Regions from separate parts of the Rahnella sp. NRRL B-41462 genome, predicted to be linked through region 3. Evidence: predicted binding sites of a transcription regulator. Region 3 holds the regulator's gene; each other region holds the start of a gene.
What was found. Region 3 encodes Fur, which represses iron uptake genes when iron is present. Its sites were predicted from a motif close to ATAATAATGAGAACNACTATCAA; they were not measured.
Positions count from the first base shown of each region.

Region 1: the regulator Fur is predicted to act here: its motif matches at 5,069-5,091, upstream of efeU (iron uptake transporter permease EfeU).
Region 2: the regulator Fur is predicted to act here: its motif matches at 3,365-3,387, upstream of sodA (superoxide dismutase [Mn]).
Region 4: the regulator Fur is predicted to act here: its motif matches at 6,944-6,966, upstream of UC14_RS15975 (Nramp family divalent metal transporter).

Region 1 covers NZ_JYDF01000138.1:7,690-15,928, reverse strand. Annotated here, with positions in the region: gene putA (trifunctional transcriptional regulator/proline dehydrogenase/L-glutamate gamma-semialdehyde dehydrogenase) at 1-2,922, opposite strand, end outside; gene putP (sodium/proline symporter PutP) at 3,433-4,917, shown strand; gene efeU (iron uptake transporter permease EfeU) at 5,165-6,016, shown strand; gene efeO (iron uptake system protein EfeO) at 6,061-7,188, shown strand; gene efeB (iron uptake transporter deferrochelatase/peroxidase subunit) at 7,344-8,239, shown strand, end outside.
Region 2 covers NZ_JYDF01000008.1:4,252-12,490, reverse strand. Annotated here, with positions in the region: gene yiiM (6-hydroxyaminopurine reductase) at 1-344, opposite strand, end outside; gene UC14_RS02585 (methyl-accepting chemotaxis protein) at 448-2,394, opposite strand; gene sodA (superoxide dismutase [Mn]) at 2,666-3,286, opposite strand; gene fdhD (formate dehydrogenase accessory sulfurtransferase FdhD) at 3,497-4,339, opposite strand; gene fdnG (formate dehydrogenase-N subunit alpha) at 4,485-7,532, shown strand; gene fdxH (formate dehydrogenase subunit beta) at 7,545-8,239, shown strand, end outside.
Region 3 covers NZ_JYDF01000081.1:47,289-55,527, forward strand. Annotated here, with positions in the region: gene ybfF (esterase) at 1-441, shown strand, start outside; gene ybfE (LexA regulated protein) at 703-984, shown strand; gene UC14_RS18505 (methyl-accepting chemotaxis protein) at 1,061-2,725, opposite strand; gene fldA (flavodoxin FldA) at 3,147-3,674, shown strand; gene fur (ferric iron uptake transcriptional regulator) at 3,987-4,442, shown strand; gene chiQ (ChiQ/YbfN family lipoprotein) at 4,571-4,906, opposite strand; gene UC14_RS18525 (OprD family outer membrane porin) at 4,920-6,290, opposite strand; gene glnS (glutamine--tRNA ligase) at 6,769-8,239, opposite strand, start outside.
Region 4 covers NZ_JYDF01000062.1:417-8,655, reverse strand. Annotated here, with positions in the region: gene UC14_RS16005 (aspartate/glutamate racemase family protein) at 1-461, opposite strand, end outside; gene UC14_RS16000 (multidrug/biocide efflux PACE transporter) at 564-1,037, opposite strand; gene UC14_RS15995 (LysR family transcriptional regulator) at 1,170-2,057, shown strand; gene UC14_RS15990 (alpha-keto acid decarboxylase family protein) at 2,046-3,704, opposite strand; gene mgrA (L-glyceraldehyde 3-phosphate reductase) at 4,033-5,022, shown strand; gene UC14_RS15980 (DUF2502 domain-containing protein) at 5,182-5,595, shown strand; gene UC14_RS15975 (Nramp family divalent metal transporter) at 5,667-6,896, opposite strand; gene UC14_RS15970 (NupC/NupG family nucleoside CNT transporter) at 7,314-8,239, shown strand, end outside.

The sequences.
Region 1 (8,239 bases), on a different contig from region 3:
ATCGATGTGTTTTTCGATACCGGCTTTGGCTTCGGCGTCGATCACCGGCCCGATGTCGGTAGACAAGCGCTCCGGATTGCCCATCCGGCATTCCGCCATCGCACCGCGCAGCATTTGCAGCGTGTGGTCGGCGACGTCGTCCTGAATACACAACACACGCAGGGCGGAGCAGCGCTGACCGGCGCTGTCGAAAGCCGACGCGACCACATCCGTCACTACCTGTTCGGTCAGCGCGGAAGAATCGACAATCATGGCGTTCAGCCCGCCGGTTTCGGCGATAAGCGGCGTCGGACGCCCCTGCAGATCCAGACGACCGGCGATGTTGCGTTGCAGAATACCCGCGACATCCGTCGAACCGGTAAACAGCACGCCGCGTACACGTTCGTCATTGACCAGTTGCGAACCGACCGTTTCACCCCGGCCCGGCAGCAACTGCAATACGCCTGCCGGAACTCCGGCTTCATGCAAAATGCTGACGGCCAGCGCAGCGACCAGTGGCGTTTGTTCAGCGGGTTTTGCCAGCACGCTGTTCCCGGCGGCCAGCGCGGCAGCAATCTGACCGGTAAAGATCGCCAGCGGGAAGTTCCACGGGCTGATACAGACCACCGGCCCCAGCGGACGGTGCGTGTCATTGGCGAAATCTTCGCGGATCTGACCGGCGTAGTAATGCAGGAAGTCCACGGCTTCACGTACTTCGGCAATGGCGTTATTAAAGGTTTTTCCCGCCTCGCGCACCAGCACGCCGAGCAGGTTTTGCAACTGCGCTTCCATCAGTTCTGCAGCGCGTTGCAGGATGGCGGCACGTTCTTCGGGAGGTGTCGCAAACCAGATTGACCCGGCAGCGGTTGAGGCATCCAGCGCGCGGCTGATTTCAGCTTCTGTCGCTTCGCGAACATACCCGACAATATCGGTATTTTCAGACGGGTTGATCACCGGCAGGAATTCGCCGTCGTCCGTTTGCGCATCAATTATCGGCTGCGCTTTGACCGGGTGGCTGGCGCTTTGCAGCAGGGCGCTGGAAAGGGAGGCCAGACGGTGCTCGCTGGACATATCCAGACCGGCAGAATTCACACGTTTGTCGCCATAAAGATTGCGCGGCAGGGCGATTCGCGGATGGGGTAATCCGACCTGACCTTCGCTGGCGGCCAGCGCTTCGACCGCCAGAACCGGATCGGCAACCAGTTCATCGATCGGTAACGTGGCATCGGCAATACGGTTAACAAAGGAGGTATTCGCGCCGTTTTCCAGCAGACGACGTACCAGGTACGCCAACAGTGTTTCGTGTGTACCGACCGGGGCATAAATGCGGCACGGGCGGTTCAGTTTGCCGTCAGAAATTTTCCCCACCACCTGCTCGTACAGCGGTTCACCCATACCGTGCAGGCACTGGAATTCGTACTGACCGGGATAATAGTTATTACCGGCCAGTTGATAAATCGCCGCCACGGTGTGGGCGTTATGCGTCGCGAACTGAGGATAAATCAGGTTTGGCACGGCCAGCAGTTTACGGGCGCAGGCCAGATAGGAGACATCGGTGTAAACCTTGCGGGTATAAACCGGATAATCTTCCAGACCGTCCATTTGTGCGCGCTTAATTTCGCTGTCCCAGTACGCACCTTTCACCAGACGGACCATCAGACGGCGGCGGCTGCGCTGTGCCAGACTGGTCAGGTAATCAATCACCATCGGGCAGCGTTTCTGATACGCCTGAATCACGAAGCCGATGCCGTTCCAGCCCGCCAGTTCCGGTTCGAAGCAGAGTTTTTCCAGCAAATCGAGAGAGATTTCCAGGCGGTCAGCTTCTTCGGCATCGATGTTGATACCGATGTCGTAACTGCGTGCCAGCAAGGTCAGTGAAAGCAGGCGCGGATACAACTCTTCCATTACACGCTCATATTGCGCACGGCTGTAACGCGGATGCAGGGCGGAAAGCTTGATGGAAATGCCGGGGCCTTCATAAATGCCGCGACCATTGGAGGCTTTGCCGATGGCATTGATCGCCTGCTGATAGGACTGCAAATAGGCCTGCGCGTCTTTCGCGGTCAGCGCGGCTTCACCCAGCATGTCGTAGGAATAGCGGAAACCTTTTTCTTCATGTTTGCGGGCATTGGCCAGCGCTTCGGCGATGGTTTCGCCGGTCACGAATTGCTCTCCCATCAGGCGCATTGCCATGTCCACACCTTTGCGGATTAGCGGTTCGCCGCTTTTGCCGATAATGCGGTTCAGCGATTTTGACAGACTCGCTTCATTATGCGTCGCCACCAGCTTGCCGGTGAACAGCAAACCCCAGGTCGCGGCGTTAACGAACAGCGACGGGCTGCGGCCCAGATGCGAATGCCAGTTACCGTTGCTGATTTTGTCGCGGATTAACGCATCGCGGGTCGGTTTGTCGGGAATACGCAGCAGCGCTTCCGCCAGACACATCAGCGCCACGCCTTCCTGAGAAGACAGAGAGAACTCCTGCAGCAGGCTTTGCACCATGCCGGCGCGGCCGTTTGCACTCTTTTGGTTCCTGAGTCTGGTGGCAATGTCAGCAGCCAGTTTCAGCGCAGCATCATTGAGCGGGGCAGGCAAACGCGCCTGTTCAAGCAGCATCGACACGGCTTCAGGTTCAGGGCGGCGATAGGCGGCAGTGATGGCAGAACGGCTGACTGACTGTGGCAGGATCTGCTCGGCGAAATCAAGGAACGGCTGATGGGCTTCCTGAACCAGTTGCACAGCGACATCTTCCATACCTTCAGGCGCAGCGCCATTCAGCGCCGGAATTTCCGGCAGCGTATCGCCATTTTCCAGTCGTTCCAGATAGGAAAATATCGCTTGTTTGATCAGCCAGTGCGGCGTGCGGTCAATTTTGTGAGCCGCTTCTTTAAGCCTGTCGCGTGTACCTTCATCCAGCTTCACGCCCATCGTCGTCATACCCATGCGCAAACACTCCATATAAAAAATTTCAGGTGAATTCGTTATTTTATGCTGAGCAATATCTTCTATGTTGCAACCTTGTGCAACCCTGTTAATGCATGAAGTATGCCTGTTGTGATTTGTCTGGCATTTTTAACAATAAAATAACGGCATGGATCTTGCCTGCATTCACCTGAGGAGAATGTCAAAGGTTGCATCAGGTGCAACTTTTGTCAGTGCAAAGTACAACCGGTATTGCGGATAACTGTGATGGAGGGTGAATTTTGTGTATTTGAAATGTTAAAAATATTGAAAAGTGGATCAGGCTAAACCAGTATCCGGCCCGACAGTAATTTTGAACAAAAACCACACAGAGTCAGTGACTACGTAAAAAATATGGAGAGTCTTGCTGCAACCTTACAGGGTTTCAGCCATCATCTCGCCCCGGCAGGTTTTTAGCGGCACTTCTGGTGGAGTGCTTCAGGACAGACAGCTGCCGGACAACATCGCAAAAAATAAGAAGTGGAGAATGGAATGACAATGAACACACCGATGCTGGTGACGTTTTGTGTTTATATTTTCGGGATGATTTTTATTGGGCTCATCGCGTATCTACGAACCAAAAACTTTGATGATTATATTCTGGGCGGACGCAGTTTAGGCAGCGTGGTGACGGCGCTTTCAGCCGGTGCTTCTGACATGAGCGGCTGGCTGTTAATGGGATTACCGGGGGCGATTTTTATTTCCGGGATTTCGGAAAGCTGGATCGCCATTGGCCTGACCATCGGCGCGTACCTGAACTGGAAACTGGTGGCAGGACGGCTGCGTGTGCACACTGAAGCCAACAATAATGCGCTGACACTGCCGGATTACTTTACCCATCGTTTTGAAGATTCCAGCAAGCTGCTGCGCATTATCTCCGCGATTGTGATTTTGGTGTTCTTCACCATTTATTGTGCCTCCGGCATCGTGGCCGGTGCGCGTCTGTTTGAAAGCACCTTCGGCATGACGTACCAGACTGCACTTTGGGCTGGTGCGGCGGCGACCATCATTTATACCTTTATCGGCGGTTTTCTGGCAGTCAGCTGGACTGATACCGTGCAGGCCAGCCTGATGATTTTCGCGCTGATCCTGACACCGGTTATCGTCATCCTCGCAGTTGGCGGTATTGATACCTCGATGATGGTAATCAATGCCAAAAACCCTGAATACACCGATATGTTCAAGGGCATGAATCTGGTGGCGATTTTGTCATTGCTGGGCTGGGGGCTGGGCTATTTTGGTCAGCCGCATATTCTGGCGCGCTTCATGGCGGCCGATTCTCACCGAACTATCCGCAGCGCGCGCCGTATCAGCATGACATGGATGATTTTGTGTCTGGCGGGCACCATTGCCGTAGGATTCTTCGGGATTGCGTACTTCAGCAATAATCCGGGCGAAGCGGGCAACGTGACGCAAAACGGTGAGCGCGTGTTCATCGAGCTGACGAAAATTCTGTTTAATCCCTGGATTGCCGGTATTTTGCTGTCCGCTATTCTGGCGGCGGTGATGAGTACCCTGAGCTGTCAGTTGCTGGTGTGTTCAAGCGCGATTACCGAAGATTTGTATAAAGCCTTCCTGCGCAAAGGCGCAAGCCAGCGCGAACTGGTGTGGGTAGGGCGTGCGATGGTGCTGGTTGTGGCGCTGGTCGCGATTGCGCTGGCTGCCAATCCGGAAAACCGTGTTCTCGGTTTAGTCAGTTATGCATGGGCCGGTTTTGGCGCAGCATTCGGACCGGTGATCCTGATTTCCGTGATGTGGAAACGTATGACGCGTAACGGTGCACTGGCAGGCATGATCGTCGGTGCCGTGACAGTGATCCTGTGGAAACAATACGGCTGGGCCGAACTGTATGAAATCATTCCCGGCTTTATTTTCGCGTCTCTGGCTATCTGGATTGTCAGCCTGGCGGGGCGTAAACCTTCCGCCGCCGTGGAACAGCGCTTCACTGTTGCGGAAGCGGAATATAATACTATTTAACGGTTTTTTACTTTTATGACACTCAGACCGGGGGCATTCAGCCCCCGGTTTTCAGCATTTTCCGCCAGATAAACCCCCTGACCTGATTTTTCCTGTCTATTTACCGATCACGCTTCAAAAAAAGGATCGGTTACCTCTTGTATTTCTTTTGGCAAGAATGATAATCACTATCGTTTCTTTTTACTTTTCTTTACAGAGACCTTACACATTCTGTTGTTCGTCAGAATTCAGGGCTCGGGAGCTCGTCATGTTCGTTCCGTTTCTCATTATGTTTCGCGAAGGGCTGGAAGCTGCACTGATCGTCAGCCTGATTGCCAGCTATCTCAAACGGACGCAACGCGGGCAGTGGCTCGGTGTGGTCTGGATTGGCGTTTTCATCGCTGCCGCACTCTGTCTGGCGCTCGGTCTTTTCATCAATGCCACGACCGGTGAGTTTCCACAAAAACAGCAGGAGCTGTTTGAAGGTATCGTCGCCGTCGTTGCGGTGTGCATCCTGACTTATATGGTGTTCTGGATGCGCAAAGTGTCGCGTTCTATCAAAGTGCATCTGGAAGGGGCGATTGATCATGCGCTGAATTCCGGCCGCGGTCAGGGCTGGGCACTGGTCGCGATGGTGTTTTTTGCGGTAGCGCGTGAAGGTCTGGAATCGGTGTTTTTCCTGCTGGCGGCCTTCCAGCAGGACGTCGGCATCGAAGCGCCGATCGGCGCAGTGCTCGGGCTTGGCGCGGCCATCGTGCTGGGTTTCCTGATTTACTACGGCGGGGTGAAGCTGCATCTGGCGAAGTTCTTCAAATGGACCAGCCTGTTCATTCTGTTTGTCGCCGCCGGGCTGGCTGCGGGGGCTATTCGCGCTTTCCATGAAGCCGGATTGTGGAACCGTATGCAGGATATTGCTTTTGATCTGAGCGGCACATTATCCACGCACTCTTTATTCGGCACGTTGCTGGAAGGGATGTTTGGCTATCAGGAAGCCCCGACGGTCAGCGAAGTCGCGGTGTACTTCCTGTATCTGATCCCTGCGCTGTTCCTGTTCTTTATGCCACAAGGTAAATCGCCTGTGGCCGCGCCGGCCTCTGCCGGGCAAAAAACACGACGTTGATCCTTAAACCTTTCCATCATCTTGCCTTTGTCACGGAGTTGTACATGACACATTTTCGCCGTAAAGCTTTACAGATTGCACTGTTATCCCTGCCGGCTTTTGCGCTGAGCGCCAACGTGCTGGCTGCTGATGTTCGTCAGGTCAAAATTGCTGTTAACGACAAACAATGTGAACCGATGGCGCTGACCGTGCCCGCCGGTAAAACCCAGTTTGTTATCCATAACAACAGTCAGAAAAACCTGGAATGGGAAATTTTGAAAGGCGTGATGGTGGTGGAAGAACGTGAAAACGTGGCACCGGGTTTCACGCAAAAAATGACGGCTAACCTTGAACCGGGCGAATACGACATGACCTGTGGCTTGCTGAGCAATCCGAAAGGCAAACTGACTGTCACCGCCGAGGGGACAGCCGCTTCCGGTAAGCCTGACGCCATGGCGCTGGTTGGCCCGATTGCGGAATACAAAGTCTATGTGACGCAGCAGGTCGCTGAACTGGTGGCGCATACCAAAGCCTTTACCGACGCAGTGAAGAAGGGTGATCTGGCGAAAGCACAATCCCTTTACGCGTCAACCCGTGTTTACTATGAGCGCATCGAACCGATTGCCGAACTGTTCTCTGATCTGGACGGCAGCATCGACGCCCGTGAAGATGATTTCGAGAAAAAAGCCGAAGATCCTAACTTCACCGGTTTCCACCGTCTGGAGAAAATTCTCTTCGCGGACAAAACCACCAAAGGCACCGAACCCTTTGCTGACAAGCTTTATACCGATACCGTTGATTTGCAAAAACGTATCGCAGACCTGACTTTCCCGCCTAGCAAAGTGGTCGGCGGCGCGGCGGGCCTGATTGAAGAAGTGGCCGCCAGTAAAATCAGCGGCGAAGAAGACCGTTACAGCCGCACTGACCTGTGGGATTTCCGTGCCAACCTTGATGGCGCACAAAAAATCGTCAATCTGCTGCGTCCGTTACTGGTCAAAGCCGATAAACCGTTGCTGGATAAAATCGACGCTAACTTCAAAACCGTCGATGCGCTGCTGGATAAATACAAAACCAAAGACGGTTACGAGAATTATGAAAAACTGTCTGATGCAGACCGTAACGCAATGAAAGGGCCGATCACCACGCTGGCAGAAGACTTGTCCAAACTGCGCGGTGTGCTTGGTTTAGATTAAACTCCTTAGCACCCTCCCCTGCGAAGGGGAGGGTGGGGTGGGGTATTAAAGAAAAATCCAGCAGCCGAAGTATGCATAACCCCCTGTTTTATCATTAAAACCCCCTCCCAACCTCCCCCTTCGCAGGGGGAGGAGCGTTATAACGAGGCATAGCAATGAGTCACAAAAACGATAATCAGAACGACGTTTCTTCTTCCCGCCGCAGTTTGCTGAAAGGTGTGGGATTGTTAGGCGGGGCATTTGCCCTGGGCGGCGCTGCCACGGCGCAGGCTGAGAAAACACCCGGCGCAAAAAAAGAGTACACGCCAGGCACGGTTTCCCCGGACGAACGCTGGGGCAGGCAACCTTATTACGGCGAGCATCAGGCAGGGATTTTAACGCCACAACAGGCGTCGATGATGCTGGTTTCCTTTGACGTGCTGGCCACCAACAAAGCCGATCTGGAGCGTCTTTTCCGTCTCCTTGATTCACGGTTTGCCTTCCTGACCAAGGGTGGCACCGCACCTTCAATGGATCCGAAATTCCCGCCGATGGATTCCGGCGTGATGGGGGCAGAAATCTACCCGGATAACCTGACCATGACGCTGTCGGTGGGGGATTCCCTGTTCGATGAACGCTTTGGATTAGCGCCGCATAAGCCGCTGAAATTGCAGCGCATGACGCGTTTCCCGAATGATTCACTGGATGCCACACTCTGTCACGGTGACCTGTCACTGCAAATCTGTGCCAACAACAACGATACGGTGGTGCATGCGTTGCGTGACATCATCAAGTACACACCGGATTTACTCAGTGTGCGCTGGCGTCGTGACGGCTTTATTTCGTCCCACGCAGCGCGCAGTCAGGGCAAAGAAACGCCGATTAACCTGCTGGGCTTTAAAGACGGCACGGCGAATCCTGACTCGAAAGACACACCACTGATGGATAAAACCGTCTGGGTCACCGCCGGTCAGGGCGAACCGGCGTGGACGCTTGGCGGCAGTTATCAGGCCACACGTCTGATCCCGTTCAAGGTGGAATCCTGGGACCGTACGCCGTTGCAGGAGCAGCA
Region 2 (8,239 bases), on a different contig from region 3:
GGTTGCGTGACCTGAATCAGCGCGTCGCCCCAGCGGAAAATATCACCGATATACACGTTATCTTCGGTCATGCCGAGTGTCGAAAGGTTTTCCCCAAACGCAGGCGGATGAAAACGGTCCTCTTCTTCGGGAAACTGCTGGCGCAACCAGGCGTAATGCTCGCGGGGAAAATGACACAGCGCGCGGTCAGCGCCACCGTGATAAGACTTCTCGGCCTGCTGATCGTTCTCCAGCCCGAGAGGCGTCAGAGCGACAGCGCCATCAACCTGACGTTTGGCAATCGCACTGGGTGAAAAGTCGGGATAATGTTCGATGGTACCGATGTACACGTCGGGATAATGCATAAGCTCTCCGCTGCTGAAATGTCACTCGCTCAAGCATAACCTGCATTCGGCAGCGGGAGTAGAAGGAATACCTGCGCACATGCGGGGTGCGCAGGTTCATCAGTCAGAACGTTTCCCAGTTATCCTGACTGGTTTTGCCTTGAACTGGCAGCGGCAGGGCCGGACGGCGCAGCGCGGCGGATGCCGGTGCGGCCAGCATATCGCCGTTATCGGCCAGGCGGAATACCGAGACTGCCTGCGTCAGCGTCGCGGCCTGATCTTCGAGTGAATCGGCGGCAGCGGATGACTGCTCAACCAGCGCGGCGTTCTGCTGTGTCGTGCTGTCCATTTCGACAATCGCCTGCGAAATCTGGCTGATACCACGGCTTTGCTCGTCAGAAGCAGAGGCGATTTCACCCATGATATCGCGCACATGCGAGACGGATTTCACGATGTCCTGCATGGTACGTCCGGTATTTTCCACCAGCTTCGCGCCGGTGTTAACACGTTCAACCGACTCGGCAATCAGCCCTTCGATCTCTTTCGCTGCCTGCGCACTGCGCTGTGCCAGTATGCGGACTTCCGAGGCGACGACTGAGAATCCGCGGCCCTGTTCACCGGCACGCGCGGCTTCAACCGCAGCGTTCAGCGCCAGGATATTGGTCTGGAACGCGATGCTGTTGATGACGGACGTAATTTCGGCGATACGTTTTGAGCTGCCGGAAATCTGCTGCATGGTGTCGACCACTTCGCCGACTTGTTTGCCGCCGAGCGTTGCGGTGCCCGAAGCCTCGCTGGCCAGTTTGCTGGCGTGATGGGCGTTATCGGCGTTCTGTTTCACCGTCGCGCTCAGTTCTTCCATGCTGGCGGCGGTTTCTTCAACCGCGGCGGCCTGCTGTTCGGTGCGTGAGGAAAGATCGGTATTCCCGGCGGCGATTTCAGCCGCCGCGTGAGAAACCTGTGAAACGCCGGAGCGGATTTCATAAATCATCGTACTGAGATTCTGGCTCATCGCGGACACCGCGTTCATCAGCATACCCAGCTCATCGCGACGTGTGGTTGGATGCGCGACAGTCAGATCGCCCCGCGCAATCGCCTCCGCCGTTTTCAGCGTATCGCGCAGCGGCTGGGCAATCTGGCGGGTGATTCGCCATGCAATGATAATCCCCACCAGCATTACGATCAGCGTAATCACCATCATGATCATCTGTGCATTACTGATGTCTTTATGCGTGTTATCCAGTTCATTTTTGAATATTTTTGCGACCAGTGTGTTCATCTCAGCGGCTTTTACTGTCAGCAGCTGCGAGTTCTTTTGTTCATCTTCGTAAGCCGGCATGTAGGCCATAACGTGATCTTTATAGGTCGCCAGCGCACTCATCAGCGGGGCGAGTGTGGCCTGCTGATCCGGCAACAGTAATGCGTTCAGCTTTTTAGCATTGGCCTGCGTATCATCAATTGACTTTAACAGCCTGGCTTCCGATTCCTTGTTGATGTTGAGCAACAGGCCGCGCACGTCATAACGCACGTTGATCAGTTTTTGAATGACTTCGGCCAGTGAAAGACGAATGGAAGGATCGGCATCTTCCACACGCAGCTGATCTTGTAAACGTTTCACAACGGCTTCGGTTTCGGAAAGATTCCAGCTGGCGCGTACCGCATCTTTGCGGTCGACGGCTTCTTTAAATGCGGCTTGTGCCTGCTGATATTCATGAATTTTTACCGGCACCTGCTCCAGTTCTGCCTGCCCAGCGGCATCCCATTTCAGCTTGTCTTTCGACTGCTCAATCAGTTGCGACAGCGCGTCAATGTTGTCCTGATTTTGTTTGAGATATGCCGGATTGTAATTGAGCTGATAAAGCGTACGGCTGAGGCGGGCATCATTGAGTAATGCGTTCATCTGATTACTGAAATCGACTTTTTCCGCACGCTGACTGATGTCGTTAAATTTAATCATTCCCGCAGTGGTAATGACGGCCGCGATCAAAAGCACAAGCCCGAAACCCAGACCCAGTTTGGTGCCGACCTTGAGATTGTTCATCCACTGCGAAAGACCCGATCCGTTACTCATAATCATTCTCCGTCAAACATCCCTTTTAAATAGACATGCGTTTTTGTGACGCCTTTGTGAACAATCTATCGGTAGGTTGTTTAATAAACTTTATAGGATCTGTGGCGTATTTTTGATTAATGCGAGCGGGGTCTAATAATGGTGGGAAACGGAAGAATAATTCGCTGTAAAACAGTGATCATGCATACAAATTCAGGACATAAAAAAGGCGGGTCACTGACCCGCCATTGGCGAAAACATCATCATGCCCGCGAAGGGCGGCAGGGCGAAATTACTTCGCTTCAGCCAGACGTTTTGCTGCTTCGTCCCAGTTTACAACAGCCCAGAAGGCTTTGATGTAATCAGGGCGTTTGTTCTGATATTTCAGGTAGTAAGCGTGTTCCCACACGTCCAGGCCCAGCAGCGGGTAACCGGAAGCGCCGGAAATGGCTTCGCCCATCAGCGGGCTGTCCTGGTTAGCAGTAGAAACAACCGCCAGTTTGCCGTCTTTCAGCACCAGCCATGCCCAGCCTGAACCGAAACGAGTGGTCGCTGCTTTCTCAAAAGTTTCTTTGAAAGCGTCAACGCTGCCGAAATCGCGTTCGATCGCAGATTTCAGTTCGCCCTGCAGGGTGGTGCCGGTTTTCAGGCCTTTCCAGAACAGGCTGTGGTTAGCGTGGCCGCCTGCGTTGTTACGCAGTGCAACTTTCTTGTCTGCAGGAACCTGATCCAGTTTGGTGATCAGTTCTTCAACCGGCAGTGCAGCCAGTTCCGGCAAGCTTTCCAGCGCAGCGTTAGCGTTGTTCACGTAAGCCTGGTGATGTTTAGTGTGATGGATTTCCATCGTTTCTTTGTCGAAATGCGGTTCGAGTGCGTCGTATGCGTAAGGCAGTGATGGCAGTGAATAACTCATGTTCATCGTCTCCATAGTGTAGGGCGGCACCGTCATTGTGAGCACCGCGTAATCAGTCGGATCATTATAGTTAATTAAATGATATTGAAAATGATTATCTATGCTCCATGCTTTGTGCGGGTACTCGTAAGCGCCTGTTATACGGGGCTTAGAACCAGATAACCGCAAACAATCCTAAATTGTCTAAAGGCACGCGGTGCTTAGAGAGAGTTAACGTAACCGCTGCGGATGTGTATACACCGTTGCCCGTCCCGGTTTACTGAAACCGACCAGCGTCAGATTGCATTGTTCGGCAACGTCGACTGCGAGCGTGGTGGCGGCGGAGACGGCAAACAGGATTTCGATGCCGCACATCGCGGCTTTCTGCACCATTTCATAGCTGGCGCGGCTTGATACCAGCGCGGCGCCGGATATCCAGTCGTTTTGTCTGGCACGCATACCGAGCATTTTATCGAGAGCTACATGACGGCCCACATCTTCGCAGCCACCCAGTAATTCACCTTCCGGCGTGATCCACGCGGCGGCGTGGGTACAGCCGGTGAGCTGGCCGATTTCCTGCACGGATTTCAGCTGGTGCAGCGCGTTGTCCAGATTCGCCAGATCAAAGGTTTGGCTGAACGGCAGCGGCGCGAGCGGGCGGAATAAATCGCCTAACTGTTCGATGCCGCAGACGCCGCACCCGGTGCGGCCTGCCATGGCACGTCGGCGTTCTTTCAGCCCGGCGAAACGGCGGCTCGATAATTCGATGTTAACCTCAATCCCGTTACAGTTTGGTGTCACCTCCATCCCGTAAATATCACTGACCGATTCAATAATCCCTTCTGACAGCGAAAAGCCCAGCGCAAAGGCCTGCAGATCTTTCGGTGAAGCCATCATGACCACATGCGAAATGCCGTTATAAACCAGCGCAACGGGCACTTCCTGAGCAATCCAGTCATCTTCCGGCTCATTGAGATGTGCGCGCTGCATCACCGTTTTTTGGCTGGCTCCGATGATCTGAGTCACTTTTTTGTCATCTTTTTCGCCCAGTTCGTTTACTTGATGGACATCCATTAGCAATAACCTTATAAACATTCCGGCTACATAAGCCGTACAAAAACTATGGGTACTTGGCTTTAATTTTAACGCTTCCGCATCAGCTGCGGAAAGCGCCAATTTGAAAAGCAATGTGTTAACAGATGATGGGAAGGAGTCTTTCATGCAAGTCAGCAGAAGACAATTATTCAAAATATGTGCGGGTGGTATGGCCGGCACCACGGCGGCATTATTAGGATTTACTCCTACCATGGCGCTGGCGGAAACCCGCCAATACAAACTGCTTCGCTCCCGTGAAACCCGCAACAACTGCACTTACTGTTCCGTAGGTTGCGGAATACTGATTTACAGCCAGGGCGATGGCGCGAAAAACGTCACTGAAAATATCTTCCACGTAGAGGGTGACGCCGATCATCCGGTCAGTCGTGGCTCGTTGTGCCCGAAAGGCGCAGGCGTGCTGGATTACATCCACAGCGAAGGCCGTCTCAGATATCCGGAATACCGCGCTCCCGGTTCCGATAAATGGCAGCGCATCACGTGGGACGAGGCGATTTCCCGTATCGCCCGCCTGATGAAAGATGACCGCGACGCCAACTTCGTCGAGAAAAATGAAAACAACGTGACGGTCAACCGCTGGCTGACCACCGGCATGCTGTGTTCTTCTGCGGCCAGTAATGAAACCGGTCTGCTGGATCAGAAATTCACCCGCGCGCTGGGTATGGTGGCGATCGACTGTCAGGCCCGTCTGTGTCATGGCCCGACCGTGGCGGCATTAGCGCCAACCTTTGGTCGCGGTGCGATGACGAACAACTGGGTCGACATCAAAAACGCCAATGTGATTTTAATTATGGGCGGAAATGCGGCAGAAGCGCATCCGGTCGGATTCAAATGGGTGATTGAGGCCAAAACCAAAAATAACGCCAAAGTCATCGTCGTCGATCCGCGCTTTAACCGCAGTGCTGCGGTGGCCGATATCTACGCGCCGATTCGCGCTGGTTCTGACACGGCCTTCCTGCTCGGCATGATCAACTATCTGATCACCCACAATAAAATTCAGACCGAATACGTCCTGGAATACACCAATGCCAGCCTGCTGGTACGTGAAGATTATGAATTCAACGACGGTCTTTTCAGCGGTTTTAACGCGGCGAAAAAATCCTATAACAAAGAAAGCTGGCACTATCAGCTGGATGAAAAAGGCTTCGCGAAACAGGATAAAACGTTGCAGGACCCGCGCTGTGTCTGGAACTTGCTGAAAGAGCATGTTTCCCGTTACACGCCGGAACTGGTGGAACGTCTGTGCGGTACCTCGAAAGAAGATTTCCTGCTGATCAGCTCCATTCTGGCGGAAACCTGCGCGCGCGATAAAACCTCGACCATTTTGTATGCGCTGGGCTGGACGCACCATACCGGCGGCGCACAAACCATCCGCTGTGCGGCGATGATCCAGTTGCTGCTTGGCAACATTGGTATGCCGGGCGGCGGCGTGAATGCCCTGCGTGGTCACTCCAATATTCAGGGCTATACCGACCTCGGTTTGCTGTCGCTGAATCTGCCGGGTTACATGCCTTTGCCGTCGGAAAAACAGACTAATTTCACTGATTATCTGCATCAGATTACGCCCGCACCGCTGGTGGATGGACAGGTCAATTTCTGGAAAAACACACCGAACTTTTTCGTCAGTATGATGAAAAGCTTCTGGGGCGATCACGCCACGGCGGAAAATGACTGGGGCTTTGACTGGCTGCCGAAATGGGACAAAAGCTACGACGTGCTGCAACAGGCCGAGCTGATGACCGAAGGCAAGCTGAACGGGTATATCGTGCAGGGCTTCAACCCGCTGGCGGCCTTCCCGGACAAAAACAAATCCTCGCGTGCACTCTCGAAACTCAAATATATGGTGGTGATCGACCCGCTGGTGACTGAGTCCTCAAACTTCTGGCAAAACCACGGTGCAATGAACGACGTGCAGACCGCCGATATTCAGACCGAGGTGTTCCGTCTGCCGTCTTCCTGTTTTGCAGAGGAAAACGGTTCGATTGTGAACTCCGGTCGCTGGCTGCAATGGCACTTCCAGGCCTCTGAGCCACCGGGTGAAGCGCTGCACGACGGCAAAATTATCGCCCGTCTGTTTATGAAACTGCGTGAGCTGTACCAGAAAGAGGGCGGTGCCAATCCGCTGCCGGTAATGAATATGGCGTGGGATTATCAGGATCCGCTCGACCCGCTGCCGGAAGAAATCGCCCGCGAAGCCAACGGCAAAGCGCTGGCTGATATTCATGATGACCAGGGCAATCTGCTGGCGAAAAAAGGCCAGCAACTTTCGACGTTTGCCCATCTGAAAAATGACGGCAGCACCGCCAGTTTCTGCTGGATTTACACGGGAAGCTGGACGGAAGCCGGTAACCAGATGGCGCGCCGCGATAACGCCGATCCTTCCGGTCTGGGCTGTACGTCCGGCTGGGCGTGGTGCTGGCCGCTCAACCGCCGCATTCTGTATAACCGTGCGTCCGCTGATCCGCAGGGCCAGCCGTGGGATCCGAAACGCGAAATCATCCGCTGGGATGGCGCGAAGTGGATTGGTTTTGATGTCCCGGATTACAGCACCGCCGCGCCGGGCTCCGGCGTCGGGCCGTTCATCATGCAACAGGAAGGCGTCGGCCGTTTGTTTGCCACTGACAAAATGGCCGACGGCCCGTTCCCTGAGCATTACGAGCCGATCGAATCGCCGATTGGCACTAACCCGTTGCATCCGGCGGTGATTTCCAATCCGGTCGCACGCATTTTTGCCAGCGATTTGCCGAATATGGGCACCGCCAAAGACTTCCCGTATGTGGCGACCACCTATTCGATCACCGAATTGTTCCGCCACTGGACCAAACACGCGTTGCTGAACGCCATTGCGCAGCCAGAACAGTTTATCGAGATCGGCGAAGGTCTGGCCGCCTCGAAGGGCATTGCGCAGGGCGATGAAGTGAAAGTGTCTTCGAAGCGCGGATTCATCGTGGCGAAAGCCGTGGTGACCAAACGCATCCGGCCACTGACCATCGACGGTAAGCACGTTGATACCATTGGCATCCCTTGCCACTGGGGCTTTGAAGGCGCGACGCGTAAAGGTTATTTAGCCAACACGCTGACGCCGTCAGTCGGTGACGCTAACTCGCAAACGCCGGAGTTTAAGGCGTTCCTGGTTAACGTGGAAAAGGTCTAACGGAGGCGAATTATGGCAATGCAATCACAGGACATACTTCGTAAGTCCGCAACCAACGGGTTCACGCCAGCGCCGCGTGCCCGTGATCATCAGCAGGAAGTGGCGAAACTCATCGATGTCACCACCTGCATCGGCTGTAAAGGCTGTCAGGTCGCCTGTTCCGAATGGAACGACCTGCGCGATGACGTCGGGTTTAATACCGGCGTTTACGATAACCCGATGGATCTCAGTGCGAAATCCTGGACGGTGATGCGTTTCTCCGAAGTGGAACAAAACGGCAAGCTGGAATGGCTGATCCGCAAAGATGGCTGCATGCACTGCGCCGATCCGGGCTGCCTGAAAGCCTGTCCGGCGGAAGGCGCGATTTTGCAGTACGCCAACGGCATCGTCGATTTTCAGTCAGAACATTGCATCGGCTGCGGTTACTGCATCGCCGGTTGCCCGTTCAACATTCCGCGCATCAACAAACAGGATAACCGTGCCTACAAATGCACGCTGTGCGTTGACCGTGTGAGCGTCGGCCAGGAACCGGCCTGTGTGAAAACCTGCCCGACAGGTGCGATTCATTTTGGCACTAAAACCGCGATGCAGGATTTGGCTGCAGAACGCGTCAGCGAGCTGAAAGGCCGCGGGTTTGAACATGCCGGTTTATACGATCCGCAGGGCGTTGGCGGCACGCACGTGATGTACGTGCTGCATCACGCCGA
Region 3 (8,239 bases):
ATCGCCATTGATGTCGCGCCGGTGGATTATCACGTGCGTCGCCATGATGAGATTTTTGCGGCGATTAATGCCGTGACCGAGGCAGGACTCCGCGACCGTACCTCCGCTACCGAATGCATGCGCACGTATATAAAGGAAGACGGCGTGATCCAGTTCCTGCTCAAATCATTCCAGCAGGGAGAATGGCGCTTTAACGTGCCGGTGCTGCTCAGTGAATACAAAACTATTACCGGCTGGGAAGACGTGCCTCCGTGGGATCATCCGGCGCTGTTTATCCGTGGCGGGCTATCGCCGTATGTGCAGGATGAATATCGCGACGCGATTGCCCGACAATTTCCGCAGGCCAAAGCGCATGTGGTGGCGGGAGCCGGTCATTGGGTGCACGCGGAAAAACCCGATGCAGTACTGCGCGCGGTGCACCGTTTCATCGATGCGGCCTGAGGTTTAACATCCTGGGGATAAATTGTGCAAAAAGTCTGCACAACTTAAGAAGTTATCATGAAATCAGGGTAATCAGGCGTTGTGAACCCCTGGTGCGCCAGTGTATGATTGCGCGCTATAATTTTGCCGCCCCGTTTACTCACAGTGAGTCGCGGGAGGTGAATTGGGTCAGGGTTTCTTAGCCCGAAATGTGTGAAACGCTCGTCAGGAACCGGCTTGCGGTTTTCCGATGTAAAAACTTCCCTGGTTGTACCGCTACCTATGGCAAAAGAACAACTGGATCGCACGACGATTGATCTGTTCGCAGATGACCGTCGTCCGGGGCGTCCAAAAACAAATCCGCTATCCCGTGATGAACAGCTCAGGATCAATAAGCGCAACCAGTTACGCCGCGATAAAGCGAGCGGCCTGCGTCGTGTGGAGCTGAAAATGAATGCCGATGCTGTTGATATGCTCAATAAGCTGGCAGAAGAACGCAATATCAGTCGTAGCGAATTGATTGAAGAGATGCTGCTGTCGCATCTTAACGGTCATGAAGGCTGATTGAAAAGCGGGTAACCCTCTCAGGCTACCCGTTTGTTTTTTCTTACTTATTCCATATTAATTCACGTCTTCCTGCTCAGAACGTTTCCCAGTTTTCAGCACTTTTCGCCGAAAGCATGCTGGTATCCGGACGCAATAACGGTGCGGAAATTGACTTCCCCGGACGTGAACCGACGCTCGTCACGCTATCTTTAAGTTTGAACGTAGCAACGGCATTGTTCAGCAATGAAGCCTGCTCTTCCAGTGATACTGCAGCCTGCGACGCCTGTTCTACCAGCGCGGCGTTCTGCTGTGTGACGCTGTCCATTTCTGTGACGGCAACCGCCACCTGACTGATTCCTTTGCTTTGCTCATCGGATGCAGAGGCGATTTCCGCCATGATGTCAGTGACATGCGTAATTGAGCGCACCACTTCATTCATCGTCTGACCGGCGTTTTCAACCAATTTCGAACCGCTGTCGACGCGGGAAACCGATTCGCTGATGAGCTGCTCGATTTCTTTCGCCGCCTGCGCACTGCGTTGTGCAAGATTGCGCACTTCGCTGGCAACCACTGCAAAACCGCGCCCCTGCTCGCCCGCACGTGCCGCTTCGACGGCAGCATTCAGCGCCAGAATGTTGGTCTGGAAAGCGATGCTGTTAATCACAGAAGTGATTTCAGCAATTTTCTTCGAGCTGCCGGAGATATCTTTCATGGTGCTGACCACGTCTGCCACGATGTTGCCGCCCTTCTGCGCGGTGGTGGAAGCCTCCATCACCAGCTGGCTGGCGTGATGCGCGTTATCGGCATTGTGTTTAACGGTAGCCGTCAGTTCTTCCATGCTGGCAGCGGTTTCTTCCAGCGCCGACGCCTGTTCTTCCGTACGGGAAGACAAATCGTTGTTCCCGGCTGAAATTTCTGACGCGCCCTGATAGATGTGATTGGTGCAGTTGCGGATGGTCTGAACGGTATTGACCAGGCTCAACTGCATCTCGTTCAGCAACGGAATCAGCTTACCGGCGCAGTTTTTACCGAATTCTTCCAGATAAAACGTCAGATCGCCGCTGGCGATCACCGCGAAGTGACCGCGGATTTTATCCAGCGGCTTCACCAGCGCCATCACCAGATAACGGTCAGTCAGCAATAAAATCACCAGCCCGATACCAAATGCCGTCAGCAGAATCACTTTGCTAAATGACGTCAGATGGGTGGATTGCCGTTGTGCCGCATCAAAATCGACAGCGATCTGACCGCTGACTTTCTCCATCGATGAGCCAAAGCTGCGGCTCAGTGCAGGTACGGTGGAATTGGCTAGCTGGTTATAGGACTCCGTATTTTTGCTGCGGGCTGCGTCGAACAATGGCGTGACGCCCTGCGTGATCAGATTTTCCCAACTGGTGATTAATTCCTGCACGGAGGAATCTTCCAGCCCCGGATGCGGTGCCGCTTTAAAACTGGCCAGTGCCTGCGTCAGCCCGCTGAGTGATTGTTTGGCGGTATCAAAAATTTCCGGACCTTTTGACGGATCGGCCTGAAGCTGTGCCACGGCGCGGCTCAGGCGCGTCACGGTACGAAAATACTGATCATTTCCTTTATTGATCAGCGCCATATTGTTGACCAGCTCGGTACTATTTTTGGTATTTTGGGTCAGTGTGTCCAGTGAGGTGACGGTGTAAAGGGAAACACCTGCCCACATGACGCAAAAGATGCCAAGAATGGTTAATAAAGCGGCCCTGATGGTGATATTTTTTAAAAACTGCACGATATGCCTCTCTCGAAACATGTCTGTTTCTGGCCTGAGGATTGACGGGGATGCGGAGAATCAAGACAGGTAACCAGCAGGCAAGTGCCCCAGGACATGTTTGAACACCTCTCCGGGCATCGATTTCTTTATTATGTTGAGATTGCTCCCGAATCATCTATCGGCGGAATGTTCTCGAAATTTAGTATTGTGACGACTTATTTCTCAAACTTGCTTTTGACCTTATTAAGCCTGAGGTTAATTCGCCGCAGGTGAAAGCACACAAAGGCGATAACACATAAAAATATTGCCCGATAAACTTATTTCCCAGTTAAGAAGGCGAGCAGAAGCATATTCTCCGCCGCACGAGTTTGCTATCATCTGCATTATTATTGCCTGCGTTGCAGAGCACTTCATTGAGAACAAGAGGTTAGGTAATCTTATGGCCGTTGTAGGTATCTTCTTTGGATCCGATACAGGTAACACCGAAAACATCGCAAAAATGATCCAGAAGCAATTGGGTAAAGATGTTGCAGAGGTGCATGACATTGCGAAGAGCAGCAAAGAGGATCTGGAAAAATTCGATATTTTGCTTATCGGCATTCCAACCTGGTATTACGGTGAAGCGCAGTGTGACTGGGACGACTTTTTCCCAACGCTGGAAGAGATAGATTTCGAAGGTAAGCTGGTGGCACTGTTTGGTTGCGGTGACCAGGAAGACTACGCCGAATATTTCTGCGATGCGCTGGGCACCGTGCGCGATATCATTGAGCCACGCGGCGCAGTGATTGTCGGACATTGGCCTACCGAAGGTTACCACTTTGAAGCATCTAAAGGCCTGGCGGATGATAAGCACTTCATAGGACTGGCAATTGACGAAGATCGTCAGCCCGAACTGACCAGCGAACGTGTTGATGCCTGGGTGAAACAGATCACAGAAGAACTTAGCCTTTCTGAAATTATTGGCTAAAAACCCTGTTGGCCCTGAGGATTTATTCTACAATTGAAGGGCCAAACTATTACTGAAATTAACAATTTAACTGCTACAAAATTGTAACTTTCGGTCGTATCAAGGTACACTGAGTTCCTCTGTTTTTTCTATTGATCAAGTCGTTGCATTCCAAATGTGACCGGCAATTTGTGATCTTTATTAACAGGCTGTCGTTGACGAGAATTGGCACATTGCGTTAAACGAAGAGACTAAACGAATAATTTTGTGCCGCCGATGCCACAGGCTGCATGCCTCAACTTGATTAGCACATAGTAACAGGACTGAATCCGCATGACTGACAACAACACCGCACTGAAGAAAGCCGGCTTAAAAGTCACGCTTCCGCGCCTCAAAATCCTGGAAGTGCTGCAAGCGCCGGAAGGTCATCACGTTAGTGCGGAAGATCTTTACAAGCAACTGATTGATATGGGTGAAGAAATTGGCCTGGCGACGGTTTACCGCGTTCTGAACCAGTTTGACGACGCCGGTATTGTCACCCGTCATAACTTCGAAGGCGGCAAGTCCGTATTCGAACTGACCCAGCAACATCACCATGACCACCTGATCTGTCTGGATTGCGGTCGTGTGATCGAATTCCGTGACGAATATATTGAAGGTCGTCAGCGTGAGATTGCTAAGAAACACGGTATCAAGCTCACCAACCACAGCCTGTATTTGTACGGTCACTGTGAAGCAGGCGATTGCCGCGAAGATGACTCTTTGCACAACGATAAACCTGCGCAGTAATCTGCACAGGCTTTGACTAAATTAACCGCTGAAAAGCGGTTTTTTTATGTCTGATATCGACGCAGATTGAGCCCGGATAGCAGGCATAAAAAACCCCGGCAAGCCGGGGTATGTTTCGCTGCTGAGATTCACGACTTAGGTGAATTGTTCGTTTTTATTTCCTGCCAGATTTTCCCGCAATCAGCAGCATATGCCTGACCGTCGCCAGTTTTACGCGCCGTCAGACATCGCTGGTAATCCAACACACGTACCGTTTCTTGTTCCGCAAATTGCTGGTGGGCTTTTTCCTGTTTCAGTTTATTCAGTAACACCTCGCAGGATGCCAGTTTGTCCGGATTGCCTTCTGACGTATTGATACAGGCACGGTAATCTTCCCGCGTTTGGGATATTTGTGCCTGATCGGCGGTGGGTGCACAACCGGCCAGCAAAACAGCCGAAACCATGATCATCAGTAATTTATTCATCGACATAGCGACCTCAGAAAATAGTAAATGGAGCGATAACGATGAATTTCACGTCTTTTTCATCCTGGAAAATGTTGCCGTAACCGCCGCCCCAGCTCGGTATGTCCGAATGGTTGTCGTACTGGGTGTAATGCAGTTTGAACAACGTCCCTTTGGCGCGCCCTTCCTGAATGGTGTACAGCGCATCCAGGCTCCATGCGCTTTCTTTCAGACGCTGGCTCTGGTCATAAGCGGCGTTGGTGCTCGGTTTGGCATCCCACGCATAGACGTACGAACCACCGACCGCGAACCCCGGCAGGTCCCATTTCGCCAGATCATAAAGCACGCCGGCATATACTGCTTTTTCACCGTTGGCGTTGAAGTCCGAGCGGTTGTCCCACCACACATCAAGACGGCCGTTTGAGGAAGAATAAGTCGGGGTCATGCGCTGCAGGAAGTAGCCCTGATTCCCTTCCGCTTTCACCATCGTCCCTTCCAGACGCCAGTTAAACTGCCCGGTGGTATAGCCAAAGGTCAGTGCCTGCAACCATGCCAGACCGTCATACAGACTGTTCGGATCATTCTTGTCACTGATGCGGTCTTCTGCACCATAGAACTGATAGCTGGTGGTCAGCGGATTGCCCAGCAGATCCATTTTGTACGAGGCCTTAGCAAAGTACTGATCGACATAACTTTCAGCCTGGCCAAATGCGCCTTCCAGTACGAAGTCATTTTTAAAATCATATTTCGCACCGAGCGAATGAATATAAGAAACGCCGGTTTTCTTGTCATTCTGGCGGAAATCATCCATTTCCAGATGCCACGGCGATTTATATTCATCAGCCCACATATAGGAGAAACTCAGTTCACCCGGGTCACCGAAATCGTGTTTATAACCGGCTTCCGCACCGCGATACGTACCCGGCATAAAGCTCCAGTGCGGTGCGATCAGCGTCTGTCCGGTAGGCTGAATATACCCTGCGTGCCCCCAGAATCCGCCATATTTGAATTTACCGGCTGCCTTATAAAGACTGACCCCACTTTTATCCCCGGAGTAATCTTCGTCGTAGGCGCGGTTGCTGTTAGAAAAGGCGATTTCGTTGGGATGGCCGCTCTCGCTGCTCTCAGCCATTTCAATCGCCGTAAAGGCTGCGATATCAATACCAAACATGTCCCAGGCATAGCCGGAAGAAAAATCGAGGTTCAGGTTAGCGGTAGAATGCGAAAGGTTGGTTGTATAGTCTTTGTAGTGGTCACTCGCCGGATCCATGTCCTTGCGGTCACGTTCACGCTGCCAGTAGTACACACCGCCGGTCAGTGTGGAATCATCAATAAAACCGGCTGCTTTGGTCTCTTGTGAAAACATCATTCCGCCACCCAGTAAGGTGCCGGCGAGAGAATACATGGCAGGTTTCAGGTAAGCCGATCCCCTGCCCCTGTTACGGCGCTTGTGCATAGAGATTCCTCATGTTGACTAAAAAAACGAGCAAAACCCAAACGGGTATAAAAAGCGGTCGCCAGAGGCGTAACCGGTTAAATCAACATCAAGAGTATTTTTCGCGACGCGAATTATCAATGAGTAATTAATCATTAATTATCGAAATATGACAAAGTGCACATAAAGATGAAAAAGCATTACAGAGGTATGCAGGAAAGGATTAAAGCAATGGACTATAATAATATATAATTAAAACATACGATTAAACAAAATCATCTTACAGTTTAAACGTTTCAGCAATATGAACGGCTGTGGCACAACGTTTTAAAAGTAAGCATAGGAAATACATTAATTCGCGACGAAAAACAAAAGGCATCTCTGACAAGAATAACAGGCGAAAAAAAACGCAGCCTGAACTGCGTTTTTATTACCTCATACTGAGGGCTTACGCGACGGGTTTGCTTTCCCAGGTATCACGCAGGCCAACGGTACGGTTAAACACCAGATGTTCAGCACTTGAGTAGCGATTGTCGGCACAGAAGTAACCTTCACGCTCAAACTGCAGGCTGATTTCAGCCTGTGCAGCCACCAGTGATGGCTCCACGAAACCGTGGGAAATCACCAGGGAATCCGGGTTGATGGTGGTCAGGAAGTCTTCCGCCTGGCCCGGGTTTGCGACGCTGAACAGACGGTCATACAGGCGGAACTCAGCCGGTTTACCTTCAGACGCGGACACCCAGTGGATCACGCCTTTCACCTTGCGGCCATCGGCAGGATCTTTGCTCAGCGTGTCGATATCGTAAGAACAGAAGATAGTGGTGATATTCCCTTCCTCGTCTTTCTCGATACGTTCTGCTTTGATCACATACGCATTACGCAGGCGCACTTCTTTGCCCAACACCAGACGTTTGTACTGCTTGTTGGCTTCTTCGCGGAAATCAGCCTGATCGATGTAAATCTCACGGGTAAACGGCACTTCGCGGGTGCCCATTTCCGGTTTGCCCGGATGATTCGGCATCTTCACCATCTGCACATCATCACCGGTAAAGTTTTCAATGATCACTTTAACCGGATTGATAACCGCCATGGCGCGCGGTGCGTTCTCGTTGAGATCGTCACGGATGCAAGATTCCAGCGCCATCATTTCAACGTTGTTATCCTGCTTGGTAACGCCGATACGACGGCAGAATTCACGGATAGACGCCGCGGTATAGCCCCGGCGACGCAGACCTGAAACGGTCGGCATGCGCGGGTCATCCCAGCCTTCAACAATCTTCTCGGTCACCAGCAGGTTCAGCTTGCGCTTGGACATGATGGAGTATTCGAGATTCAGACGGGAGAATTCGTACTGACGCGGGTGACATGGAATAGAAATATTATCCAGAACCCAGTCGTACAGACGACGGTTATCCTGGAATTCCAGCGTACACAGCGAATGGGTGATCCCTTCCAGCGCATCGGAAATGCAGTGGGTGAAATCGTACATCGGATAGATGCACCATTTTTTACCGGTCTGGTGATGTTCTGCGAATTTAATACGGTACAGAACCGGATCACGCATGACAAAGAATGGCGAGGCCATATCGATTTTTGCACGCAGACACGCAGCGCCTTCGGCGAACTCACCGTTACGCATTTTTTCAAATAACGCAATGTTCTCTTCCACGGTGCGATCGCGGTACGGGCTGTTTTTACCCGGCGACGTCAGGGAGCCGCGATATTCACGGATCTGGTCAGGAGACAGTTCATCAACATACGCCAGACCTTTGTTGATCAGTTCAAGCGCATAAGCATGCAGTTGATCAAAATAGTCCGAGGAGTAATGAATATCGCCGCTCCAGTCGAAACCTAACCACTGAACGTCGCGTTTGATTGACTCAACGAATTCGATGTCTTCTTTTGCCGGGTTGGTATCG
Region 4 (8,239 bases), on a different contig from region 3:
CGGTCAGCTTCATCCGGCGTCACCACGTCAATCTGATGTTTTTCCTGCAAACGTCCGCGATAGAAATCCTGTTCCATGGTGAAACGCGTGCCGAGCAGACCGATTTTATGCAGCCCCTGTCCGGTGATTTTGTCAGCCGTCGCATCGGCGATATGCAGCAGCGGCAGGCCGCCGATCCGCTCGATATCGTCTGCCACTTTATGCATGGTGTTGGTACACACAACGATGACCTCCGCCCCTGCACGCGCCAGTGAATTCGCGGCGTTACCAAGAATTTCACCTGCCTGCTGCCAGTCACCGGCCATTTGCAGCTTTTCGATTTCATAAAAATCGACGCTGTAGAGAAACAGTTTGGCAGAATGCAATCCCCCCAGTTGCTGCTTCACATGCTCGTTAATCATGCGGTAATACGGCACGGTAGATTCCCAGCTCATGCCACCAATCAACCCTAACGTTTTCATTTGCACACCCTGTGTTTATGCGGATGGCAAAACCATAACCGACAAAAAGCCCGCGGACAAAGAAAATGTCGGCGGGCTTTTTTGTGCATTCAGCGATGCGGATTAATGTTTGGCCGGGCAATCCTCTGCGGCCAGACGGCGGTCCATCCAGCGCTGGCGCAACGTGTCGTAAACCCAGTTGTAGGCCACGGTATACGGCAGGAAGAACAGGAAGAACCCGACTTCCAGCATAAAGGCGTCCAGCAGCCCGATCCCCAGCCACAGTGCGGCAACCGGCAGACCAATCATAATAAATCCACCTTCGAACCCCAGCGCGTGCGCCACGCGGATTTTAAATGTCCGCACCACGCGGGAAACCGGCCAGAATTTGTCGAACAGGCTGTTATAAACGATGTTCCAGACCATCGCTGTCGTCGACAGCATGATCGCCAGCGCGCCCATTTCCCAGACCGGTTTGTTCAGCGCCCAGGCTGCTGCCGGTGCCGAAATCAGTACCGCGATTGTTTCAAAACCCACCGCGTGGAAAATGCGTTCGCCGAACGTTTTCTGAGAGATATTCCGTGTTTGCTTAGACATAAAAACCTGCCTGATTCCTGATCATTGTTACGTGACGGCTGTCACAGGCAGTCATTATCATCACTAAATAAGATAGTTAAAAGATAGAAAGTATCGATAAAATAGATAGATCAGAATCAGAAGGAGTACCTGATGCGCTATTCACCGGAAGCCCTGATGGCTTTTGTCGAAGCGGCCGATACCGGATCGTTTTCAGCAGCGGCGCGTAAACTGCGCAAGAGTCAGTCGAGTGTCAGTACGGCGATCGCCAATCTGGAAGTGGATCTGGGCGTAACACTGTTTGACCGCCAGAGTCGCCAGCCGGTGCTGACACCAGCCGGACAACGCGTGCTCAGCCACGTTCAGGCGATTCTGGCGGCCAGCGAACGCCTCGATGAACTGGCGGTGCGTTTATCGACGCAGGTGGAAACCCGCCTGACGTTTGTGCTGTCTGACACTTACCAGCCGACTCACCACGAGGCGCTGCTGCGCCGGTTTGAACGCCGGTATCCGGATATCGAATTTGAATGTCAGATCGCCGAAGATCAGGATGTGATCGACCTGTTGCAGTCTGGCCGTGCCCATGTCGGCATGGTGGAAGTACAGGCGAGTTATCCGCCGGACATTGGTGTGGCGCGTTTACCGGAACAAACGGATATGTCGGTATTTTGCAGCCGTGAACATCCGCTGGCAAAAATCACCGATCTGCAACCGGAGCAGTTGCACACCTTCCGCCAGCTTTGCCTGCAGCCTTACAGCCGTCGTGAAATGCCTCGGGCGCGGGGTCAGATCTGGTCAGCGCCCAGTTATCTGATGTTGCTGGAAATGGCGGAACAGGGATTTGGCTGGGCGACACTGCCGCACTGGCTGGTGAAACAGTTCGGACATGACAAACTGGTCAGCCTGCCGATGCGCGGCTGGCCGAAGCAGATATCGGTGGATGCGGTCTGGAGTAAAAACAATCAGCCCGGTCCGGCGGGTTGGTGGTTCATCGACCAGCTGACTGTCCCGCCATCACCGGAAACTGATTTATTGCCCTGAGTTACGCTGCGCCAGCGATTTAGTCACTGAGTTGAGCAGTTCAGGAATATCCATTTTTGGCAAAATGACTTCTATCCAGGCCATCTGCCGCCGTGCGGTGGCCTTTGCTATCGCTTCTTTCAGCGCCTGCGGCGAATCCACCCGCGCACTGAAGACTTCTTTACCGCCGAAGGCCGCCGGGAACTGTGTCCAGTTCCACTGCGCGATGTCGTTGTAGCGCTGGGTTTCGCCGTGTATCGCCCGTTCGACGGTATAACCGTCATTGTTAATCACAAAAATAATCGGCGGCAGGCCATAACGGATGGCGGCACCTAATCCCTGCAAGGTGAGCTGTGCGGAGCCATCGCCAATCAGCAGCACGACACGGCGATCCGGTACGGCAATCTGTACACCAAATGCGGCGGGCAGCGTGAAACCGATTGAGCCCCATAACGGCTGGACGACGAACTGGCAATCCTGCGGCAAATTCAGCGCCGCCGCACCAAAACAGGCGGTGCCCTGCTCAGCGACCAGCACATCTCCCGGTTGCAGGAAATCCTGAATCTGTTGCCAGAAGGCATATTGTCCGAGGCTGTTATCGTGCGACAACGGCAATGCGTTGTGTTTAACAGGATAAGGCGTCCGGCCGGAAGCCAGTTCAGCGGTCAGGCGGTGCATCACGCTGACCGTTTTTTCGAGCGGCAGCTGATGGAAGATCTTATCGCCCACGCGGGCAAAAAAGGGCTGAAGGTCGATGCATTTTCCGGACGGAAGCTGCTGGGTAAAACCGGCGGTGATGGTGTCAGTAAATTTCACCCCGACCGTGATCACCACATCAGCCCCTTCAATCGCTTCTTTCGTTGACGGTGCGCTGGCGGCCCCCGAATAAGTGCCAGCAAAATGCGCCTGCTGCTCGTTGAATAAACCTTTACCCATCAGCAACGTTGAATGCGCCAGCGGCACTTCTTCCATCCACTGTTCCAGCGCCTTTTTAACCTTGAAGCGGTCTGCCAGAAAATCCGCCAGCAACGAAACACGGTTTGCACCCCGCAACTGCGTTTCAGCGGCGGCAGTAAAAGCTTCCAGAGAAGAAGCCGAGAAAGGCGGCTGACGCGCAGGTAACGCATGCGCACGGGTACTGACCGGCAACGCGGCCACATCGCTGGGCAATAACAGGTAACCCGGCCGCGAGCTGTACATCACTTCTTCAATCACACGGTCGATTTCAGCCAGGGCATTTTCCGGTGTGAGGGACGCCTGCGCCACGCTGACCGGAGCTGACATCCGCATGAAATGACAGAATTCGCCATCTCCCAGCGTGTGATGCAGCAGCTCACCTTTACGCTGAGACGTCAGTGCTGGCGCACCCACGATATGCACGACGGGCACATATTCCGCATAACTACCGGCAATGCCATTCAGTGCGCTCAGTTCGCCGACACCAAACGTCGTCAGCAACGCCGCAATACCTTTGGTACGGGCGTAACCATCTGCGCCATAGGCGGCATTTAATTCATTGGTACAGCCGACCCAGGTGATTTGCTGATGATTAATCACACTGTCGAGGAATTTCAGATTGTAGTCACCCGGCACGCCAAACAACTCGGAGATCCCGCTGAGTGATAAACGATCTAAGAGATAGTCACCTACTGTGTATTCATTAACCATGACGATCCTCTGAGAAAAATAAAGTAACCAGTTAATCCCACTAATATGAGTATTACTCCAAACCGGGGAACAGCACATTTATTATTCGAAATAAGGCATGGCAACGCAGAGTTACACCCCTGCACTGTGTGAATGCAGGGAAGCGGATTCAGCAGTAAAGGTAATAGGCAGGAAGAATAGTCACGGTAATCAACGATCCTGCGCACAAGGATTGTTCCGTATGTGATCTGATTAGCTGGAAATGCTTGTGAAAGCGCATACACTAAAATTGGTTTTTTATGACATTTATAACCTTCTGTTCACTTCTGAATTTATTATAAGGACTCACATGGTGTATCAAGCCAGTCCAACCCGTTACGAGAATATGGAATACCGTCGCTGTGGCCAGAGCGGTCTGAAACTGCCCGCCGTTTCCCTGGGTTTGTGGCATAACTTCGGCGATAACGCCCATTTTGAGAATGGCCGGAAACTGATCCGCCATGCTTTCGACCATGGGATCACCCATTTCGATCTGGCCAATAACTACGGCCCGCCTCCGGGTTCGGCAGAACAGCATTTCGGCCGCATCCTGCAGGAAGATTTATTGCCTTATCGCGATGAGCTGATTATTTCCTCCAAAGCCGGTTACACCATGTGGGACGGCCCGTACGGAGACTGGGGCTCGAAAAAATATCTGGTCGCCAGCCTGAATCAGAGCCTGAAACGCATGGGGCTGGAGTACGTGGATATTTTCTATCATCACCGTCCTGACCCTGATACACCGCTGGAAGAAACCATGGCCGCGCTGGATTTGATCGTGCGTCAGGGCAAAGCCCTGTACGTCGGTTTGTCGAACTATCCGGCAGAACGCGCCAAAAAAGCGTTTGAAATCCTGAAAGATCTTGGCACACCGTGCCTGATCCATCAGCCGAAATATTCCATGTTCGAGCGCTGGGTTGAGGCTGATCTGCTGGATACGCTGGCGGATAACGGCGTCGGGTCTATCGCCTTCTCGCCACTGGCAGGCGGCGTGCTGACTGACCGTTATCTGGCGGGCATTCTTGAAGATTCCCGCGCAGCCAGCGGCAGTAAGTTCCTGACAGCAGATCAGCTGACGGAAGAGAAGCTGGCAAAAGTGCGTAAGCTGAATGATATTGCGCAGGCACGCGGTCAGAAGCTGTCGCAGATGGCGCTGGCGTGGGTTCTGCGCGGCGACCGCGTGACGTCCGTCCTGATTGGTGCCAGTAAAACCAGCCAGATCGACGATGCCGTGGGCATGGTCTCTCACCGTCATTTCAGCACAGAAGAACTGGCGGCGATCGAAGGGATTTTAGTGTAAGCGATTACCCTGCGGTATAAAAAACGCGCCTTTATGGAGGATTCGTAAGTAAACCGTTAAGGCGCGTAAATCATTCAAAACAGGATTGTAAGCAATAGTACCGGTGCCCTCTTCCCCTTATAACTGTCAGCATAAATTATAAGGAATCTGGGGCCACTCATGTTAAAGCCGGTACTTTTTGCCACATTGTTCTTTACCCTGCTCCCTGCGGCGGTACCCACCGTGCAGGCCAGCAGCTTCAGCCTGAATACGCCGGGCCTTTCTATCAATATCGGTGATCGCGACAGGCGGGGTTATTACTGGGACGGCTATGACTGGCGTAACCCAGGCTGGTGGAATGGTTACCGTGGTCACCACTATGGTGCACGCAGCCCGCGTGGCTATTACTGGGATGGTTATCGCTGGCGCGATCATGGCTGGTGGAACGAACGCCATCCTCCACGTCGTCCGATGCCGCCACCGCGTTATCATCACAGCGACCACGGACGTCCGCATTATGATCACCGCCGCGGGCCGGATCGGGGTCACGGCCATGATGATCGCAGGGGCGGGCATGGCGATCACCGCCATTAATCAACGGAATAAAACAAAAACGGGACAGCGCAAACTGTCCCGTTTTTTATTACCTGTTGCTGGCGAAGGCGTTATTTCAACATACCTGTCAGCAGATAAAGGTTAAGGCTGACGACGATCAGCACGATGACCCGCCCCGCCCACTGCACGGTTTTAGTATTCACCATCTCGCCCATCAGGCTGCGGTTACCGGTAAAAGCCAGCAACGGCAGCAATGCCAGCGCAATCCCGAAGCTCAGCAATACCTGGCTCATCACCAAAATACGTGTGGCATCTAATCCCATCAGGATCACAATAAAAGACGGCATCATGGTCACCGTACGGCGAACCCACAGCGGAATGTAGAATTTCACGAACCCCTGCATCACTACCTGTCCGGCCAGCGTGCCGACAACTGTAGAAGATAAACCGGCTGCCACCAGACTCAGACCGAAGGTGGTCGCGGCAGCGTGGCCGAGCAACGGTTGCAGCGTCAGATAGGCTTCATCCAGCTCACTGATCCCGCTGTGTCCGCTGAAATGGAATGCCGCCGCAGCCGTCGCCATCATCGCCAGATTCACAAAACCGGCGATAGTCATGGCAATACCGACATCCAGCTTGGTGGCTGAATAACGCTGCGCTTTGGACGCCTTGCCGCCCCGCTGAGTCAGCGAAGAGTGCAGATAAATGACATGCGGCATAATGGTCGCGCCGAGCACACCCGCGGCCAGATACACCGAATCGGCGGTTGGCAGTGCGGGGATTAACATGCCTTTGCCCAGCGCCAGCATGCTTGGCTGCGAGAAGAACAATTCAACAATATAAGCCGCAGCAACAAACAACAGTAAACCGGCGATCACCAGTTCCAGCGGCTTTTGCCCGCGTTTTTGCAGCCCAAGGATAATAAAGGTGGCAATCCCGGTAAGTACTGCGCCCTGTAACAGGGAAACCCCGAGAAGCAATTTGAAGCCAATGGCGGCGCCAATAAATTCGGCCAGATCGGTGGCCATTGCGATAATCTCCGCCTGCACCCAGTAAGCCCAGACGGCCGGACGCGGGAAACGATCGCGGATATGTTCGGCCAGGTTTTTGCCGGTCGCGATACCGAGTTTGGCAGACAACAACTGGATCAACATCGCCATGACGTTGGCCCATACCACCACCCACAGCAACTGATAGCCATAAGAAGCACCGGCCTGAATATTCGTCGCAAAGTTGCCCGGATCGATATAACCAATGGCGGCGATAAAGGCCGGTCCCATCAGTGAAAGCTTCATCTTTCTGGACGCGCGGCCTGCAGATTCGGCCCGGCTGTTCAGCATAGTTAGTTAACCCTTACAATTATTACGCTTACATCAATGATATCTAATTGATAATGATTATCAAGTGCATTTGGAATGATCTGAGTGATTACTCTGATAGGCAGCAGCAGTAAGCGAGAAGGTAATAACTGAGGGGGTGATTCGCTCACCCGGCTTCAGAAAGCCAGACGCAGCGCACTTTCCTAAAACAGACATTAACGGGCCAGATTCAGAACGCATTACGGCACATGATAAAACTAGCACAGGAATGCTAATTGTGCTTAGTTTTATTAACATCTTGATTTTTTGTGTGATGGGCCGCGATTTGTTGCAATTCGTGTCTGTAATTTCTATATTTGCAATCGACTTCACGTTTTAAATGTACGCGTTACATAAAATGACCGTCGAAATATAGCCTGCCTCTAATTTGGAGCACCCATGTCCCGAATATTGCACTTTGTATTAGCGTTGGCCGTTGTCGCTGCACTCGCTTTACTGGTGAGCCGTGACCGGAAAAATATCCGTTTACGCTTCATCGTTCAGCTGTTGGTCATCGAAGTCTTGTTAGCCTACTTCTTCCTGAATTCTTCTGTTGGTTTAGGTTTTGTGAAAGGCTTCTCAGACTTGTTTGAGAAATTATTAGGATTCGCTGCGGAAGGGACCGGCTTCGTATTTGGAGGCATGAGCGATAAAGGATTAGCGTTCTTCTTCTTGAAAGTCTTGTGTCCGATCGTGTTTATTTCTGCGTTGATCGGTATTTTACAACACATTCGTGTACTGCCTTTCGTCATCCGTATTATCGGTACGGTTCTGTCGAAAATTAATGGCATGGGAAAACTGGAATCTTTCAACGCCATCAGCTCCCTGATTTTGGGTCAGTCAGAAAACTTTATCGCGTATAAAGATATTCTGAGCAAAATGTCTGAAAAACGTATGTACACCATGGCTGCCACAGCAATGTCGACGGTTTCTATGTCGATTGTGGGTGCGTACATGACCATGCTGGAACCGCGCTTTGTTGTTGCTGCGCTGGTGCTCAACATGTTCAGTACCTTCATCGTACTGTCGTTGATCAACCCTTATAAGGTTGATTCAGAAGAAGACCTGCAAATCGGTAATACGCACCAGGGTCAGAGCTTCTTTGAAATGCTGGGTGAATACATCCTGGCAGGCTTCAAAGTGGCTATCATCGTTGCAGCCATGTTGATTGGTTTCATCGCACTGATTTCATGCCTGAATGCGTTGTTCGACGTGGTATTCGGTATCACCTTCCAGGGCGTGCTGGGTTATGTCTTCTATCCATTCGCGTGGATGATGGGCGTGCCAAGTCACGAAGCCTTGCAGGTAGGCAGCATCATGGCAAC